2 regions of the Virgibacillus sp. 6R genome follow, and region 1 is predicted to be linked to the other one. Evidence: a T-box and tRNA genes for the amino acid it is inferred to sense, from the RefSeq annotation. Region 1 holds a T-box; the other holds one or more tRNA genes.
What was found. The T-box of region 1 lies ahead of ileS (isoleucine--tRNA ligase). A T-box ahead of a tRNA ligase gene usually reads a tRNA of that ligase, here a tRNA-Ile.

Region 1 (5,442 bases):
AAAAATAGAATTGTTGGATAAAGAAGCCTATGCGAAGGCGTATTATAAGGCACAAAAGCAAGCTGCTGGAAGCGTAGTGGACGAAGAGATGATTTTAAGAAAAGCCGTTGTGAGTAAAATGTTTGCTCGTATCAAGAAGCGAATAAAACAGTATGCGTTTGTCGATGTTCCAAAAACATTTGCACAATTGTTTAAGCATCAGGAACAACAAAAGGATCTGCCAACGGAATGGAATGATATTGCTGCACAAACGATAAAAAATATTCAGTCCAATATCTTGGGGTGGGAAGACGCAGCGCCATATGCGTACTTTAAAGGCAAACTGCTTGGAGATATGGCGGATCGTTCCGTGCGCTATTTAGTAATAGATGAGGCACAGGATTTTTCCGCTTTTCAATTTGCCTATATTAAGGAGTTGTTTCCACATACGAGAATGACGCTATTAGGGGATGTGAATCAAGCTATTTATAATCCCATATCTAAACAAAATCCATTACTTTTAGATGAAAAAAATGATGTGGAGCGAATTACATTAACGAAAAGCTATCGTCCTACGAAACAGCTTGTCCAATTTACAAGGCATTTCGCCCCTGGTAAAGATGTTATTGAGCCGTTTGAACGAGAAGGAAACAAACCAAAGCTTGTTGATGTAAAAGAAGAAAATCAGCTTGTAGAAGTGCTAATTAATGAGGTACAAGAACTGTTTCAAAAAGGATATGAAACGATAGCGCTCGTTACGAAATCGATACAGGAAAGTAAACAATTATATAAGACATTAAAAGGAAAGATAGATTGTATATTAGTTGATGAAGAGACATACACGTTTACAAAAGGGATTTTAATCATTCCGGTGTATTTAGCAAAAGGCATTGAATTTGATGCGGTAGTTATTCCAGATGCAACAAACAAGCATTATACAAAGGAAGATCAAATCTTATTTTATACAGCTTGTACGCGAGCAATGCATGAATTATCGATAATGGTTACAGGTGAGCCAACCGCCTTTATAAAGGAAACGCCTAAAAACACGTATCAAATGACCGAGATTTAGAGCATGTTTATAACAGATGCAAACGAAAATACGTAAAAAAGATGGGGCGCTGTTAACTTGGCTACTTATCCGTATGAATGAGTAGTCAAGTTTTTTATTAGCTCCGTTTTAAAATAGTGGAAAATTCCTTCTATTACTTATCGCCTATTTCTTGAAACACGTAAGTTATGGAATGAAAAGATATGTACCATCGCTTTTGTAAAATAAATGACTTTACCTGTAAACAAAATGATTGTCGTCGAATGATAAATAGCGATGGTTTTACAAATTGCCTTTCCTCCTACTGTAAATGCAGCGATAACACTTGTTAATAGAACAGAAACAAATATAAAGACGATGGATCCTTCTGAAGTTTGAATTAGTTTTGCTAGTTGGAATACGACAGCTGTAGAGGCTGCACCACTAACAATCCCTGCGATATCACCAACTACATCATTGAATAAACTGGAAAACACAGGTGCTTTTTTGGCGATGAAAGCTGCTTCTTTAGCTCCCTTTACTTTTTTAGCGGCCATGGCATGAAAATGCTTCTCTTTTGAGGTAGCAGCAGCAAGACCAACTGTATCTCCAATAATCCCTATCATTATAAACACTAATACGATAAATAAGCTTAATAATAAACCCGATCCTTCTTGGAATAATGTAGATATCAATGCAAATACAAATGCCATTCCAAATGTGAGCACGCTAATTTTACTACTCCATTGCAACGATTGCCGCATCAGTCTAAACAATTCTTAACCTCCTATTATATCCTCTTTCGCGTTTTGTTAAAGGGGGCTCTTCCGGCTACCACCCCGGAAGAGCAACATGAATTACCTGTACTACCAGCTTTCGTTTATTCCTTAAACTAAAATATTTAATATAAGGAATAAACTTTCACTATAACAAATAAAGTTGCTTATAAGAAACTTATAATATATTTTCCAAAAAATCAAGCATTTTCACTTGCTATTTAAAAATTTTTAAAGCAATTAAACCTGTAGAACATACTACGTTAGTAAAGGACCCTAATCTGTATCTATGATTGTGGTACGCTACGGAAACTTTAAAACTTACGTCAAAAATTCATTTATCCAGCATATAAGGTGCTGTAAGACTTCTACTTGAAGTTGGATAATCTGTACTAACAATAAGTCTAAATGGGAGATAACAGCACCTAAATCCATTTCATAAGAAGCCTTTAGGTTATACCATTACAGTACTAACAATCAGTTGGGGATGCATGAAAACCCCTACGGATTGAAGATTCACTTTATGAAGTATTTTTTTGTTTCCTTTAACTTCTGCTGTTTAGTTTCTATGTCACAAGCTGTTCTATGAACAACGATTCTTGACAACAGATGTGGTTTGTTATAGGGTTACAGTAAGTAAACAAACGGCTACATTCATTGACGAGAACAAGTAAGCATAGTGATGGTTCTACAGAGAGTTGGCATTCTGCTGCAAGCCAATGTTCCATATATGCTGAATATCCTCTCCGAGAAGAAAAGTTGAGGCTATAAGTAGGCTTTTCCGGAATCCTCACCGTTATCACAGAGGCGCGTATGATTGTACGTTGATGAGTGCTGGAGAATATGATGTTTATAAACTCTGGAACCAGGGTGGTAACGCGGGTTATAAGCTCGTCCCTAGAGATGCATAGGGGCGAGCTTTTTTGTATGTAAAAAATGAAAAGGAAGGATAGGCATTGCCTTAGCTTTTGCCAGTCGATTGCTTTTTTGCTGTCTTAGCTTTAAAAATATTTTAAGGAGTGAGCAGTGGTGGAAGATAATAATTTGAAAGAAACCGTGCATGAACGGGAAAAACGAGTAAAAGAGTGGTGGAAAAAACAGGATATATTTCCGAAATCTATTGACCAAAGAGAAGGGAAGGACACGTTTGTTTTTTATGAAGGGCCTCCTACTGCAAATGGGTTACCGCATGCAGGGCATGTGCTTGGCAGAGTGATTAAAGACTTTGTAGCAAGGTACAAGACAATGCAAGGCTTTCAAGTTTTAAGAAAAGCGGGTTGGGATACACATGGCTTACCTGTAGAATTAGGTGTGGAGAAAAAACTCGGAATATCCGGAAAACAGGAGATAGAAAAGTATGGCGTAGAAAAATTTATCGAGGCTTGTAAAGATAGCGTATTTGATTATGAAAAACAGTGGCGAAGATTTACAGAAGCAATCGGCTATTGGGTGGATATGGATGATCCTTATGTAACGCTTGAAAATAATTATATAGAAAGTGTCTGGTATATTTTATCCACTATTCATGAGAAAGGTCTATTGTATCGAGGACATCGTGTAACTCCTTATTGCCCTAGCTGCCAAACATCATTAAGCTCCCATGAAGTTGCACAAGGGTATAAAAATGTAAAAGATCTATCAGTTACTGTAAAATTTCATGTCGCAGGAACAGAAAATGAATTCTTTTTAGGCTGGACAACAACTCCTTGGACTTTGCCGGGAAATATTGCGCTTGCAGTACACCCTGAAATGGACTATGTCAAAGTCAAGTGGAATCAAAGTGTTTATATCGTAGCAGCGAACCGTTTAAAGGCGATCTTTAAAGAGGATTATAAAGTGCTAAGCCAACACAAAGGAAAGGAGTTTGTTGGTCTTTCCTATCAACCTCCTTTTCCCATGTCTAACGTAAAGCGAGGATATCAAGTTATCGCTGCATCATTTGTCACCGATGATAGTGGTACAGGGATAGTACATGTAGCCCCAGCTTATGGGGAGGATGACTATCATGCGGTGAAGCAGAATGAACTCGATTTTATTCATGTTGTTGATCAGGCTGGAAGATATACGGAAGACATGCCTTCTCTTAGAGGACAATTAGCAAAGCAGAGTGATGTTGCAATTATTAAAATGTTGGTTGAAAAAGACCTACTGTTTGCGAAGGAAAAATATGAGCATAGCTATCCGCATTGCTGGCGTTGTGATTCTCCACTGCTTTATTATGCAATGGAAGGCTGGTTTATTCGAACCACAGCTATCAAAGATACGATCTTAAAAAATAATGAAATGATTGAATGGCATCCAGAACATATGAAGCATGGTCGCTTCGGAAAGTTTCTTGAAAATATGGTCGATTGGAATTTAGGCAGAAATCGTTATTGGGGCACTCCGTTAAATGTATGGATTTGTAAAGACTGTGGTCATCAAGTAGTTCCAAATAGCATTAAACAGCTAAAAGCATATGCCAAAGGTGATTTTCCTAAACAGCTTGAGCTGCACAAACCTTATGTAGATAAAATTGTTCTCAACTGTCCGAACTGCCAAGGTGATATGCATCGAACAAAAGAGGTTATTGATGTCTGGTTTGATAGTGGCTCCATGCCGTTTGCACAATATCACTATCCCTTTGAGAATAAGGAGCTGTTTGAAAAGCAATTTCCAGCTGATGTAATTGCTGAAGGTGTAGATCAAACAAGAGGCTGGTTTTACAGTCTATTAACGGTTGCTTCCTTGTTTGTGGGAAAACCTTCTTATAAAAGAGTTCTATCTTTAGGACATATTTTAGATGAAGACGGTAAAAAAATGTCCAAAAGCAAAGGGAATGTTATTGATCCAATGCAGCTAGTGGAAACGTATAGCGCAGACGCGCTCCGATGGGCTTTATTGGCCGATAGTGCACCATGGAATAATAAGCATTTCTCTGCAAAACTAGTTGCCCAAGCAAAATCAAAACTGGTTGACAGATGGCAAAATGTGTACGCTTTTTATGCCATGTATGCTAAGATTGATCAATTTAATTCACAACAGCATGGTAAAGGAAAGCAAACATTGTTGGATAAATGGATTTTGTCTCGGCAACAGACGGTAGTGAATCAGGTCAATTGCTATTTAGATGACTATGATTTTACTTCGGCTGCTAAAGTCTTAGCCGAGCTTGTAGATCAAGTAAGTAACTGGTATATCCGCCGTTCTCGTGACCGGTTTTGGAGTGAAGGAATGGAAGATGAAAAATTGGCTGCTTACCATACACTAAGAGAAGTATTACTAACAACTAGTAAGCTACTTGCGCCATTTATTCCATTCATTACAGAGGATATTCATGTAAAGCTTACTGGGAACAGTGTTCATTTAGCTGATTTTCCTAACTCTAATGAAACGGTTATAGATGAACAGCTTGAGCAGGAGATGGAAGGGGTTCTTCAAGTTGTAGAACTTGCACGGCATGCCCGCAACTTATCCAAAATCAAGACCAAGCAACCACTATCATCATTAACTGTTATAGGAAATAAGGAAGCTGTTCTGTATTTAAGAAAATATGCTGCCATTATCAAAGATGAAATCAATGTCAAACACGTCTATCTATGCGATGATATAGAAGATGAAGTGCGTTATGAAGTCAAATTGAACTTTTCTACAGCTGGCCCAAAATTAGGAAAGCGG
Region 2 (5,442 bases), 1.4 Mb from region 1:
ACATCAAATGGTTTTATTTTTGCTGTTGGATCTTCAACTGGTCCATTCACACTATTTGGTTCATAGTTTGGTTTGTCTCCACCATTGCCATTAACTGCCATGAACCCGTCTCTTTGATAATTATTTACTTCTACTTTTGGACGATTGACGGGAATTTGGTGATGGTTTACACCAAGGCGATAGCGGTGTGCATCAGAATAAGCAAATAGACGTCCTTGCAACATCTTATCTGGAGAAGCTTCAATTCCAGGTACGAATTGCCCAGGAGAGAAAGCCGCCTGCTCAACTTCAGCAAAATAATTTTCAGGATTTCGATTTAATACCATTCGTCCGACTTCAATACGAGGATAATCTTTCTTAGACCATACTTTCGTTACATCGAAGGGATCCCACTTGTATGTTTTTGCATCTTCATAAGGCATAATTTGGACATATAATTTCCAAGCAGGGTAGTCCTTATTTTCAATTGCATTGTGTAAGTCTTCAATATGATAATCCGGGTTTTCGCCTGCAACTTTTTCTGCTAGAGAAGCTTCAAGTCCTTTGACACCCTGTTCACTAATAAAATGATACTTCACCCAGAATGCCTCTCCGCCTTTATTAACCCACTTAAATGTATGACTCCCATACCCATTCATATGTCTGAACGTGGCAGGAATTCCACGATCACCGTGTAGGTACGTGATTTGATGAAGTGATTCAGGTGATAGTGACCAGAAATCCCAGACCATATCTTTATCTTTTAAATGCGTTTTAGGATTCCGTTTTTGTGTATGAATAAAGTCAGGAAATTTAATTGCATCTCTTATGAAAAAGATAGGTGTGTTATTTCCAACTAAGTCATAATTTCCTTCATTTGTATAAAATTTAACTGCAAAGCCACGTGGGTCACGGACAGTATCAGCCGAACCGAGTTCCCCTGCAACGGTAGAAAAACGAATAAACATATCTGTGCGTTTACCTGCTTCACTAAGGAAATCAGCTTTCGTGTAATTAGCAATTTCGTCGTTTGTAACTTCGAAATATCCATATGCACCAGTTCCTTTGGCGTGAACAATACGTTCAGGAATCCTTTCTCTATTAAAATGAGCCAGCTTTTCTAGTAAGTGAAAATCTTGTATTAAAGTTGGACCATGCTGTCCAGCTGTGATGGAATTTTGGTTGTCAGCGACGGGAGCGCCTGCTGCAGTTGTCATCCTATTTCTTTTATTCAAACTAATTCCTCCCCTTAAGTAAAATTAAATGATACTTATATTATAATACAAATTAAACAAAAATCAATATTTAATTAAAATCATTATAAATAATTTGCGGATGTTGATTACGTGCAAAAATATGTGTATGATAATGTTGTGAAAAAAGGAGGGGGTTTTTCAAATGCCGCTAATAAGTGATAAAGAACTCCATCATTGGGTAAATGATATATCCTTAACTTACTTTAACAAGCCGTTCATGCATAAGGTAATATTTAATGATCGACTAAGGACAACAGGTGGGAGATATATTCCTGTTAAAAAGATTATTGAATTAAATCCAAGATATTTGGAAGAAGCAGGAGAAGCAGAGTTTATAGGAATTATTAAACATGAACTTTGTCATTACCATCTTCATATTGAAGGAAAAGGGTATAAGCATCAAGATAAATCATTTAAAGAATTAATGCGTGCAACTAATTCTCCTAGATATTGCACTCCGTTACCTTCTCAGCAAAGACATAAGTATACATATATTTGCGAGTCATGTAATCAAACGTTTAAACGACAGAGGAAGGTGGATATAAAAAAGTACAGATGTGGTAAGTGTAAAGGAAAGCTATTCTTATTATAGAGACGACAGGGGGCAAAGACTTATATACGTGAAATACAAAATAAATAAGAGAAAGTAGAATAATCTATTGACGATTTTTGTCATTCATGGTAAATTAAATAAGCTGTCAATTACATATTAGTTGCAACAAGAAAAATTTCCTACAATAAAATGGTTTTAACCTATTGACATTTATCGAAAATTATTGTACTATATTTCTCGTTGCTATTCTTGATTAAAAAAATTCCACAGTAGCTCAGTGGTAGAGCAATCGGCTGTTAACCGATCGGTCGTAGGTTCGAATCCTACCTGTGGAGCCATACTTGGAGAAGTACTCAAGTGGCTGAAGAGGCGCCCCTGCTAAGGGTGTAGGTCGCGTAAGCGGCGCGAGGGTTCAAATCCCTCCTTCTCCGCCATTTCGTGGCCCGTTGGTCAAGCGGTTAAGACACCGCCCTTTCACGGCGGTAACACGGGTTCGAATCCCGTACGGGTCATTTTAAAAAAATGAATAGGTCGGGTCCGGTAGTTCAGTTGGTTAGAATGCCTGCCTGTCACGCAGGAGGTCGCGGGTTCGAGTCCCGTCCGGACCGCCATTGTTGGGCTATAGCCAAGCGGTAAGGCATCGGGTTTTGATCCCGTGTATCCTAGGTTCGAATCCTAGTAGCCCAGCCATTTTTTGATTCTTAAAACGTACAAGTCGCGAGTAATGATAGAAATGGAAGTTACTTGCATCTTTCACCAAGGATCAGGTTATACAAGCTATTATAAGAACTTAAAATGTTTGAATGATAAATAGGAGCCATTAGCTCAGTCGGTAGAGCATCTGACTTTTAATCAGAGGGTCGGAGGTTCGAATCCTCCATGGCTCACCATTAACAATACTGCATTGCGGGTGTGGCGGAATTGGCAGACGCGCTAGACTTAGGATCTAGTGTCTTCGGACGTGGGGGTTCAACTCCCTCCACCCGCATAATTACAGATAGATAACAATAGCTTTATTTAAAAGAAGTCACGAATGATAAATTTTTAGCGAGATTCCAATGATTATTCTCATTAATAATATCAAGACTTTTAGATAAAGCTGTGAAACACAAACACAGCCTTTTATTTTTTACTTTTTTAAGTCGCGGTCGTGGCGGAATGGCAGACGCGCTAGGTTGAGGGCCTAGTGGGTGAATAACCCGTGGAGGTTCAAGTCCTCTCGACCGCATTTCAAATCAGCTATATTGTTCATTAGCGCCCGTAGCTCAATTGGATAGAGCGTTTGACTACGGATCAAAAGGTTAGGGGTTCGACTCCTCTCGGGCGCGCCATTATACGGGAAGTAGCTCAGCTTGGTAGAGCACATGGTTTGGGACCATGGGGTCGCAGGTTCAAATCCTGTCTTCCCGACCATCGGATAGTTTTATAAGCGGGTGTAGTTTAATGGTAAAACCTCAGCCTTCCAAGCTGATGACGAGGGTTCGATTCCCTTCACCCGCTCCATATATGATTTATGGGCCTGTAGCTCAGTTGGTTAGAGCGCACGCCTGATAAGCGTGAGGTCGGTGGTTCAAGTCCACTCAGGCCCATTTGCTGAAACAGCAAATGAAGTTGCAACAACGTAAGCAGTTTGTTTTGATGAAATAGTTTATAATAAATTTCTTCGAAAAAGTTGTTGACATTCTCTTTTGAGGATGGTATGATATAAAAGTTGCTTCATTAAAAGCAATTAACAAATTTGCTCTTTGAAAACTGAACAAAACAACCAGTATGTCAAGAAAAGCAATCTCTGTTTTTCTTTTAAAAAATCGACCGAGAGCAATCTCGGAAGAAGCTAAGAATGATGAAGAACGGTGTTCATCATCACAAACTTTTATGGCAAATGAGTAACACGTTACTTATTTGCACAAGTGCAACTTCGCTTTTGTAAACACCAAAAGTGAGTTTTCTATGGAGAGTTTGATCTTGGCTCAGGACGAACGCTGGCGGCGTGCCTAATACATGCAAGTCGAGCGCGGGAAGCAAGCAGATCTCCTTCGGGGGTGACGCTTGTGGAACGAGCGGCGGACGGGTGAGTAACACGTGGGCAACCTACCTGTAAGACTGGGATAACTCCGGGAAACCGGGGCTAATACCGGATGATACATATCGTCGCATGACGAGATGTTGAAAGGCGGCATATGCTGTCACTTACAGATGGGCCCGCGGCGCATTAGCTAGTTGGTGAGATAAAAGCTCACCAAGGCGACGATGCGTAGCCGACCTGAGAGGGTGATCGGCCACACTGGGACTGAGACACGGCCCAGACTCCTACGGGAGGCAGCAGTAGGGAATCTTCCGCAATGGACGAAAGTCTGACGGAGCAACGCCGCGTGAGTGATGAAGGTTTTCGGATCGTAAAACTCTGTTGTTAGGGAAGAACAAGTGCCATTCGAATAGGTTGGCACCTTGACGGTACCTAACCAGAAAGCCCCGGCTAACTACGTGCCAGCAGCCGCGGTAATACGTAGGGGGCAAGCGTTGTCCGGAATTATTGGGCGTAAAGCGCGCGCAGGCGGTCCTTTAAGTCTGATGTGAAAGCCCACGGCTTAACCGTGGAGGGCCATTGGAAACTGGGGGACTTGAGTACAGAAGAGGAGAGTGGAATTCCACGTGTAGCGGTGAAATGCGTAGAGATGTGGAGGAACACCAGTGGCGAAGGCGACTCTCTGGTCTGTAACTGACGCTGAGGTGCGAAAGCGTGGGTAGCGAACAGGATTAGATACCCTGGTAGTCCACGCCGTAAACGATGAGTGCTAGGTGTTAGGGGGTTTCCGCCCCTTAGTGCTGAAGTTAACGCATTAAGCACTCCGCCTGGGGAGTACGGCCGCAAGGCTGAAACTCAAAAGAATTGACGGGGACCCGCACAAGCGGTGGAGCATGTGGTTTAATTCGAAGCAACGCGAAGAACCTTACCAGGTCTTGACATCCTCTGACGCCCCTAGAGATAGGGAGTTCCCTTCGGGGACAGAGTGACAGGTGGTGCATGGTTGTCGTCAGCTCGTGTCGTGAGATGTTGGGTTAAGTCCCGCAACGAGCGCAACCCTTGATCTTAGTTGCCAGCATTTAGTTGGGCACTCTAAGGTGACTGCCGGTGACAAACCGGAGGAAGGTGGGGATGACGTCAAATCATCATGCCCCTTATGACCTGGGCTACACACGTGCTACAATGGATGGAACAAAGGGCAGCGAAGCCGCGAGGCCAAGCAAATCCCATAAAACCATTCTCAGTTCGGATTGCAGGCTGCAACTCGCCTGCATGAAGCCGGAATCGCTAGTAATCGCGGATCAGCATGCCGCGGTGAATACGTTCCCGGGTCTTGTACACACCGCCCGTCACACCACGAGAGTTGGTAACACCCGAAGTCGGTGAGGTAACCTTTTGGAGCCAGCCGCCGAAGGTGGGACCAATGATTGGGGTGAAGTCGTAACAAGGTAGCCGTATCGGAAGGTGCGGCTGGATCACCTCCTTTCTAAGGAATAGATAGGAAGCTTTGGCGTTGTTTGAACGTTGAAGCTAGACTATGCGGAAGACATACTTGGTTGTTTGGTTCAGTTTTGAGAGAGTAAATTATACCTCTCAAGGATAAAAGGATTTTCTGTTAAAATCCGTCA

Region 2: it has a tRNA-Ile gene. The T-box ahead of ileS (isoleucine--tRNA ligase) is inferred to sense a tRNA for this amino acid. The anticodon was not compared.

Annotation. Positions count from the first base shown of each region.
Region 1 covers NZ_CP017762.1:3,002,650-3,008,091, forward strand. Annotated here, with positions in the region: gene helD (RNA polymerase recycling motor HelD) at 1-1,051, shown strand, start outside; gene BKP57_RS13835 (hypothetical protein) at 1,189-1,785, opposite strand; T-box leader at 2,434-2,687, shown strand; gene ileS (isoleucine--tRNA ligase) at 2,830-5,442, shown strand, end outside.
Region 2 covers NZ_CP017762.1:1,608,464-1,613,905, reverse strand. Annotated here, with positions in the region: gene BKP57_RS07380 (catalase) at 1-1,196, opposite strand, end outside; gene BKP57_RS07375 (SprT family protein) at 1,378-1,827, shown strand; tRNA gene BKP57_RS07370 (tRNA-Asn) at 2,052-2,126, shown strand; tRNA gene BKP57_RS07365 (tRNA-Ser) at 2,132-2,222, shown strand; tRNA gene BKP57_RS07360 (tRNA-Glu) at 2,229-2,300, shown strand; tRNA gene BKP57_RS07355 (tRNA-Asp) at 2,323-2,399, shown strand; tRNA gene BKP57_RS07350 (tRNA-Gln) at 2,404-2,478, shown strand; tRNA gene BKP57_RS07345 (tRNA-Lys) at 2,603-2,678, shown strand; tRNA gene BKP57_RS07340 (tRNA-Leu) at 2,695-2,776, shown strand; tRNA gene BKP57_RS07335 (tRNA-Leu) at 2,933-3,016, shown strand; tRNA gene BKP57_RS07330 (tRNA-Arg) at 3,043-3,119, shown strand; tRNA gene BKP57_RS07325 (tRNA-Pro) at 3,125-3,201, shown strand; tRNA gene BKP57_RS07320 (tRNA-Gly) at 3,218-3,291, shown strand; tRNA gene BKP57_RS07315 (tRNA-Ile) at 3,304-3,377, shown strand; rRNA gene BKP57_RS07310 (16S ribosomal RNA) at 3,736-5,300, shown strand.